DNA from 2 places in the Pseudoalteromonas sp. MEBiC 03485 genome. Region 1 is predicted to be linked to the other one. Evidence: predicted binding sites of a transcription regulator. Region 1 holds the regulator's gene; the other holds the start of a gene.
What was found. Region 1 encodes LexA, which represses DNA repair genes until DNA is damaged. Its sites were predicted from a motif close to TACTGTATNNNNATACAGTA; they were not measured.
Positions count from the first base shown of each region.

Region 2: a site for LexA is predicted at 2,243-2,262, ahead of EVU92_RS10760 (SulA-like leucine-rich domain-containing protein). Genes of this name have one in related genera too.

Region 1 is NZ_SGBT01000001.1:1,146,018-1,150,452, reverse strand. It holds gene ctaD (cytochrome c oxidase subunit I) at 1-96, opposite strand, end outside; gene coxB (cytochrome c oxidase subunit II) at 96-1,238, opposite strand; gene lexA (transcriptional repressor LexA) at 1,676-2,293, opposite strand; gene EVU92_RS05340 (PaaI family thioesterase) at 2,455-2,892, shown strand; gene EVU92_RS05335 (hypothetical protein) at 2,900-3,280, opposite strand; gene EVU92_RS05330 (hypothetical protein) at 3,439-4,164, shown strand; gene EVU92_RS05325 (VOC family protein) at 4,139-4,435, opposite strand, start outside.
Region 2 is NZ_SGBT01000001.1:2,310,824-2,315,258, forward strand. It holds gene EVU92_RS10745 (alpha/beta hydrolase) at 1-438, shown strand, start outside; gene EVU92_RS10750 (alpha/beta hydrolase-fold protein) at 441-1,265, shown strand; gene EVU92_RS10755 (YchJ family protein) at 1,262-1,741, opposite strand; gene EVU92_RS10760 (SulA-like leucine-rich domain-containing protein) at 1,782-2,219, opposite strand; gene EVU92_RS10765 (S9 family peptidase) at 2,523-4,435, opposite strand, start outside.

The sequences.
Region 1 (4,435 bases):
ATTGGTGGTGTAAAGCCAACGCTTAAAACCTTTAGCAGGATGATGATGGTCGTGATGCGCATGCCCAGTTGCTTGCTCATTAATAACGTTACTCATTATTTCGCCTCCGCTGCTGCATCAATCGCGGCTTGAATTTGACTCGGTTGGATCACATCGCCGGTATCATTACCCCATGCATTTCGCTTATAGGTAATAACCGCAGCAAGTTGCTTAATTGAAAGCTGCTTATCAAACGCTTGCATCGCCGTACCAGGGCGGCCATGTAACACGATATCTATGTGATCTTTTACATCACCTAATACAATGGGGCTGCCTTTAAGTGCAGGAAACACGCCTGGTAAGCCCATACCAGTAGGCTGGTGACATGCAGCACAACTTGCCATATACACTTGCTCACCTAAGGCCATAAGCTCTTCTTTAGGTAATGTTTGATCAAGCAAAGCAGCATCAGCGGCTGCTGCATTAGCCTTTTCTTCCTTAGCATCTGCAAGCCAATTAGCAAATTCATCTTCAGGTAAGGCTTTCACCACAACAGGCATAAAACCATGATCTTTACCGCATAGTTCTGCACATTGACCACGGTAAACACCTGGTTCGTTAATACGTGTCCACGCTTCATTGATAAATCCCGGGTTTGCGTCCTTTTTAACTGCAAAATCAGGAACCCACCACGAATGAATAACATCGTCTGAGGTCATTAAAAAGCGGACTTTTTTATTGATAGGAAGCACTAGCGGTTTATCTACCTCAAGCAAATAATGCTCCGTTTTTTCTGCCTGATTGTCTATTTGATCTTTTGGTGTAGATAGGATTGAGTAATAGGCTATATCTTCACCCATATATTCGTAATGCCACTTCCATTGCGAGCCTGTCACTTTAATTGTGATATCAGCTTTAGAGGCATCTTCCATAGCAATGAGAGTTTTTGTGGCAGGCACAGCCATGGCTATTAAGATGACAAATGGAATGGCAGTCCAAAGTATTTCAACTTTTGTACTTTCATGAAATTGGGCAGGCTTGGCCCCTTTAGATTTACGGTGGTGTATTAAAGCCCAAAACATCACCGCAAATACGATGATGCCGATTACACAACAGATAATAAATATCGTCATGTGTAACTCATAAACATTATTACTTATATCAGTCACCCCTTTTCGCATATTGTATTGACTATTTGCCAATACAATTTCTGGGAGTGCAACCAATATAAGCCACAAGGCGTAACGCAGTTTACCCATGTGACGGCTCCTTTAGATGCTATTGCAAGACGCAAAGCGAAAAGGCGATACAGCAAGGTGCCCATTCGTTTTTTTTATTGTTCAGAGCGACTACGTATCATTTTAACTCACTTATGATACTGGCCCCCTGTCTAACACCTCGCACATTTTTGTGTCTTTTTATTAATCAGGTGTTAATACATTGCTTTAACCAATTAGTTAAAAAATGACCAATAAGCAAGTTTTAGTGATAATAAATGTTTATTTTGGTGCAGAAATAACAACTATAATCAGCGCGTTATTTAATGTTATGGTTTACGAAGAATATACAAAAAGAGAGGAAAACTGCGCCATATAAGGCTTTAAATAAAGAGTAAGGATTCACAAATCCTAATTAAGTGGCAAAATCACAATGGCGCACCAAATTGAGTCAATTTAGCGCACCAAATAAGGGACAACTACATCCAGTCAGCGTTACGAATGACTCCTACAGCTAACCCTTCAATATTGAAAGATTCATGCTCAAGGTCAACCTCAATAGGTGAGAACTCTTCGTTTTCAGCGTGTAAAAGTACTTTCCGACCTGCTTTTTCTAGCCGCTTAACAGTTACATCTTCATCAACTCGAGCTACAACAACTTGTCCATTTTCAGCAACTTGCGTTCTATGTACTGCAAGCAAGTCACCGTCCATAATACCAATATCTTTCATACTCATGCCATTTACACGTAGTAAAAAGTCAGCGGCTGGTTTAAATAACGTAGGGTCAACTTGGCAATGACTTTCGACATGCTCCTGAGCCAAAATTGGCTCACCAGCTGCAACACGGCCAATCAAAGGTAAACCTAACTGCTCAGGTTCATCTTCTTCAATCAACTGAATACCACGACTCGCTCCAGGCTTCATTTTGATCATGCCTTTTTTTGCCAGTGCTTTTAGATGTTCTTCAGCGGCGTTGGCACTTTTAAAACCCAATGTTTGAGCTATTTCAGCGCGTGTTGGCGGCATGCCTGTATCTTTAATAAAGACTTTAATTAGTTCTAAGATTTGCGATTGGCGTTTAGTTAATGGGCGCATACAACTGGTTTTCCATACAGTACATTTAACTGTGAGTATATACAGTTATTTGAAAATCGCAAATTTAAATTAACTCCATCATATTGCTACAAAACTAACATTGAACCGCAATGAAAGATGCCATAAGGTATTAGCTTTAATTCGCATGTTAAGGAAACACAATGAGTATTTGGCACCATCCAATCACGCTGGAGCAATGTAAAGACTTGGAACAAGGAGTAACCGGGCAAGGCACTTTAATGAAAACGATGGGTATTGAGGTGACTGAAATTGGCGATGATTATTTAGTGGCCACCATGCCTGCAATTCCTGAACACCATAACCCTATGGGCATGGTTCATGGCGGAGCAAACGTTGTGTTAGCAGAAACAGTGGCAAGCTATGCAGCCAACTTTGTGATTGATTTCAATAAATTCTATGCTGTTGGTCAAGAGATTAATGCCAACCACATAAAAGCGTCTCGAAAAGGGACATTAACGGCAACGGCCAGACCACTTCATTTAGGTAAGCGCACCTCTGTTTGGGATATCAAAATTACCAATGCTGCTGGGGAGCTGTGCTGCGTATCAAGAATGACCGCAGCAGTCGTAGAGCGCTAAATTCAGTTTACTTTTCGACTGGATAAATAGTAATTTCAATCCCTGCGCCAATTGCTGAGATACGTAACAAGGTATCTGCATGCAGGGGTTGGTTAAAGCACTTTGGCGAGTTACCCGATTCAAAACCTAAATCAAATGTACGTTTTGAACAAGATAACCACTGCTTTAATGCATTGCGCGAGCAAGATTCAATTAATTCGCAAAGCTGGTTAATCGCTTTGTCTGGAGAGCTGATATCTGCAGTTGCTTCAATGCGTGCAAGTTGACGGTATTCATCTTGGTCATAATGTAAAACCATAGCGTTTTTCTTCAAATCAGCAACAAGCGCACTAATATCGTGCTTTGATTCAAGCTCCAGATCTACATTTAAAAATTGAATTTCCGACATACTCTCGTTTTTATCCTCTATTGATATCGACTGAAACTTTAACTCAGTTTTGTATATATACCAAATCTAGAATACAGTTAATGCGACATTTTGCCGCATTGGCAATACAGCTAAACAACCTAAAATAGCGCCCATACAACAATAATAACGGGGTGGTAATGAATAAACGCATGTTCAAATATGCTCGTAAAGGGCATAAATGGCTAGGCTATTTACTTGCTTTGCAGATCTTTTTTTGGCTATTAGGTGGGCTTGTAATGAGTTCATTGCCGCTTGAAAAAGTGCATGGAAAACATCTAGCAAATCGCAGTCTAAGTAACCCTTTCTTAGTGTCAGACTACTCTGCTTCTATCGATAAAATAACGGCACAATTTGAACAAATTGAAAGTATCAAGTACAGCCACTTTTTAGAGTCGCCAATCATAGAAGTCACGGCACCGAGCGGCTCCTTTAATTTTGATGGCAGAACAGGTGATAAAATGCCTGCGCCGAATAAAGCACAAATAATTGAAAACGCGAGAACTCACTTACTTATTAACGCAAATATCACGCAAGCACAGCTGTTAACCAAAGGACCAAGAGAAGTGGCTCACAAGGCCAATGTTTGGCAAGTGAGTTTTGATGATTGGCTGACAACAACCTTATATTTAGATAGCCAAACCGGTAAAGTCATTACAGTGCGCAGCTCCCTATGGCGCATTTTCGACTTTTTCTGGATGCTACACATCATGGATTATGATGAGCGCGAAAACTTTAATAACCCACTTCTAATTAGCTTTTCGGCCACCAGCGTACTGTTTTGTATTACGGGGATTATTTTATTGCTACAGAACATTCGTTTAAAACGTAAAAAGCCTGCTAAACGTGCTGGTCAATCAAAATAGGGTTGCCATCTGGGTCGGTGATAATAAAACTCGCGTCACCGGCTTTTTGTATTTCTAACCCTTGTTGCTGAAAATGCGCGGCTAATTGCTCAAAAGTGGCAAACTCTACCAGTGCCTCAGCATTTTGATCCCAGCCTGGATTAAAGGTCAGCATGGTTTTATCAAACATGCCTTGAAACAAACCTATTAAATGTTCGCCGTTTTTCATAATTAACCAATGCTGCTCAATTTCGCCGGCAAATTCTTTAAAGCCTAGTTTTTCATAAAACTG
Region 2 (4,435 bases), 1.2 Mb from region 1:
GATGAGAGCTATCATTTAATTGCTTACCATAGACCAAAAGGCACTGAACCTTTTGTGTTTGCGAAAAAGCTTGCAGCAGACGTTGAAGCATTAATAACTGCCGGTGTTGCTGAATCAAACATCAGTTTGGTTGGTTTTTCAAGGGGTGGGGCATTGTCGATAATGGCAGCCAATGAACTTAAACGTACAAATATCAACTTAATTATTTTAGCTGGTTGTGCTGGTTTAATTAAAAAGCTCCCATCAGTTAAAGCTTACGGCAAGGTTTACTCTATCTTTGAACGTTCAGATCAGGTTGGCTCTTGCCAATTTTTAATTGATAGGAATGAGGTAACCAAGTTCGAAGAAATAAGCATCAATACAGGGCTTTCACATGGCGCATTTTATAAGCCAAAAGATGAATGGGTGTTACCTATTAAGAAGTGGCTAAAGGATTAACTATGCCTTATATATTGTTATTTTTAGCGATTAGTGTTTTCGGAATAAGCTTTTCATGCGATGCTGAGCCGTTTACGTTGCCGCGCACTGATACAGTTTTGCTTAAAGATAAACATTCAGACAACGAATACCCAATCACTATTAAACTGCCACCTAGCTACCAAAAGCAAAGTCATAAACGCTACCCTGTGGTGTATCTATTAGATGCAAATTATAGTTTGCCAATTGCCTCTGGTGCTAGTCGCTTTATGATGAATTCGGGGTCCATTGAAGAGGTGATTATCGTTGCTATAGGATACCAAAAAGGCATGTCTGGGCTTAATAGCCGTATTTATGACTACACCCCATTTGAAGATAAAAATTGGCAGCGACAGACTGGGGGAGCAAGAAACTACCTCAATTATTTAAAACAATCCGTATTGCCCTATATTGATGCTCAGTACAGAACAAGCCAAAAAAACACCTTGGTCGGTAACTCGCTTGGTGGTTTATTTGCAGCCTATACCTTGTTTACTGAGCCTACGCTTTTTTCCAGTTATGTCATAGGTAGCCCTTCAGTGTGGTTTAAGCAGCATGACCTTTTAGCTTTACCTGTGGTGCCCACGAGCAAAACAACTAAAGTGTATATTGGTATCGGAGAACTTGAAGAAAGTGAAGGTGAACAAATGGTTTCGGGCGCAAGGCAATTAGCAGCTAAAATTAATAAACAAAGCGGCGCGCTGGTTACAACAAATTTATTTGTTATCCCTCAGGCACGCCATGCAACAGCATTCCCAACAACGATTACCCAAGCCTTAGACTGGATTTACCAGGTTAATGATAACTAAAGAGCGTGACACTTTTTATATTTTTTGCCGCTACCACAAGGGCATTCATCATTACGGCCAATTTTAATATCTGCAACTGGCGTTATATCACCATCTAGGTAACGCCATAGGCCATCTTCTTTAATAAAACGCGATTTTTCGTGTAACTCACAATACAAGTTTTGGTAAAAGTAATTTGCTTTAAATTCTACAAAACCTTCTTGATCATTATGTTCAGTATCTAAAACACTGAGTTTGGTAAAACGGCAGCTATTAGCAAAATCTTTGATTTCGCGAACCGGGTTAGCGGCTTGCTGGCTTTGTGCATAGGTACTAAATACATATTTAGCATCTTTTAGCGCGTAGGCACTAAAACGAGAACGCATAAGTTGCTCTGGGTTATCAGCTTGGCTTGCACCTGTATGAAAAGGTTGGCAGCAAAGCTCGTAAGTCAATTCGCTGCCACAAGGACAAAGGGAGTGTGTGAGTGATGTCATAACAACTTACCTAAAACTATAAATTGTTATTTTAACAAGCCTATTGTGGCTGCGGTACTAAATTGTTTAATTGGGCGCTTTTTGTAAAACAATAAAACTTAGCAGATGCCTGCTCAAGGTTTAAGTTCATCGAATCAAGTTGATGATTGCTTACAATATCTGTCCATGTGATTACAGCAGCAAAATTACCGTTATGTAATGCTGAGCTAAGTACATACTCAAGGTTAACTAAATGCTTTTGTCTTATCACAAGCAGTTTGCTGGTATCAATCGAACACGAATCTAATAACGCTTTACTAGGAACATGATCAGGAGCAATTAATAGGGTCCATGCATTTTGGCTATTGTAATGATGCAATACCTTTAATAGTTCAAAGGTTGCTGATATTTCATCTTCAATTTGAATTAAGTTAACAGACGCTTTGTCGTTATCTTGTTGGTAGCTTTTAACTGTTCTTAAGGTAATTGGCTGTAACATAACTTTCACTCACTGGTTGTTTATACAGTATGTGTATACAGTAGTTTATACAGTGTTCTTGCGCAAGTACTTTTTTGCTATTTTTTAACCAATAATTCAGTTTTATTTTAATTAAAATAATTTAGTTGTTATTAAACAATTGGTTATGGTTTTGTTTTGAAGGTTGAAAAAGGTGAGAAATTTACCGCTAAAGCTATACAGTATTTTATACAGTACTATGTAAATAGCTAAGTTTTGCTTCTATACAGGTATTTTGCATAAAAAAGCCGGTATAGAAACCGGCTCTTAATCTTTGTAGTTCTGCTATTTATCTAAGTAGGTATTTAAAAACTCAAGATATGCGTTTGAGGCTTTTATACGGTTTTCCTTTTTAGTAAACCCATGGCCTTCATCATCGAATAATACATATTCGACAGGCACACCATTTGCTTTTACAGCGGCAACGAGCTCATCGCTTTCAACTTGTAAAACGCGAGGGTCGTTAGCACCTTGAATCACCATTAAAGGCTTAGTGATGTTTTTAGCATGAAATAGTGGCGAAATTGCACGGTGACGTTCACCGTCTGTCGCGGGGTCGCCCATTTCGTCATACAGCGCCTTTTTAAAGCTTTCCCACCATGGTGGAATCGAGTTTAAGGTTCTAACCCAATTCGTTACACCAAAAATATTAATGCCGACTTTAAACTCTTCAGGTTCGAAGGCAAGTGCAGCAGCAGTCATAAAACCACCATAGCTGCCCCCTATGATGCCAATTTTATCAGCATCGACCCAATCTAGGCTTTGCAGGTGTTTTTTACCGTAAACGATATCTTGTAAATCGTCAGTGCCATGCTTTTTGTCATCTAAATGGAAGAAGGTTTTACCGTAACCTGAGCTACCTCGGTTATTGACTGCAAAAATGGCATAACCATGATTTACTAGATGTTGCTGCATAGCACTATATCCAGTGCGGCTTTGTCCACCAGGGCCGCCATGCACCCATACTAAAGCAGGTACTTTGTTGTTGCTGTTGGCTTGCTTAGGCTTGTATAAAACTCCCGGAATTTCTAAACCATCAAAGCTTTTAAAGCGCACAATGGTGCTTTCAACCAAGTCACTTTGATCAATTGCATCACTTAATGTATTGGTTAATTGTTTAGCTTTCGACTCACCGACTTGCCATACAAATAGGTTGCTTGGAGAGGTGTCTGAATTTAGGTAAAACGCCATGGTTTTTTCATCAGCTGAAAAATTTACACCGCGTAAGTTACCAGCAGGCAGTGATGGCATGGCAATACCTTTACCTGTGGTGGTATCGATTATCGACACCTTAGTGCTTGCATCAGCATTAACACCGCTTACTTGGTAACGGCCAGATTTAGAGAAGTAAATAAAGCTTACATCCCACTCATCTTTGAGGGCAGGGCTGTGCTCACCGGTAGTTAAATCATAACGCCATACTTCTGCAAACTCACCCTTAGCATCAGTTGAGTAGTACAATGATTTACTGTCTCTTGAAAATGTTTCAGGGCCGTATTTAGCGTCGCCGTCATGGCGGGTAATGAGCTCTGGTTTCAGAGTTTTTTTACGAGTATCAAGTATGAATACATCACTGTCTTTGTTCGAATTGTTTTTCGATAAAGCAATAAAACGGCCATCAGGGCTGATTGCGCCGACATCAAGGCCCATGGTATTTTGATAAACAGGTGTTACTTCATAGCTGTTAGCATCAACACGATATAGGTCCATAAACTTAGCATCACGCTGATTGCTGGTTATAAAAAAGTGTTTACCGTCTTCTGTGAAACCTGCAAATCCTGCTCTGGTTTCTTCACCTGGCGTAAGATCTTTAACTGTGCCATCTGTTTCGCGAACGTAGATGTGATAACGCTCGTTACCGCCTGAGTCTTTAGTAAATAGTACGCGCTCATCTTTAGGGAAATAAGCCACTGCATAAGTACTGTCTTCAAAGTCTGTTAAGCGGGTTTTCTTGGCAGTTTTTATATCTACTTCATAAAGACTATAAATGCCGCTTTCGTCACTGCTAACGAGTATTTTGTCACCTTTCGGTGAAAAGCTGCTGCCCATAATTGAGGTTGTGTCAAAAAAGGTTTCAGCATCATACTGTTTAACAGTTTGGCTTTGTTGCACGCTTTCGGTGCTACTTGTTGATGGGGTTGATTGTGAACATCCTGCAAGTGCAAGGCTAAGTGCGCATGCAACGGCAGCTAGTTGAA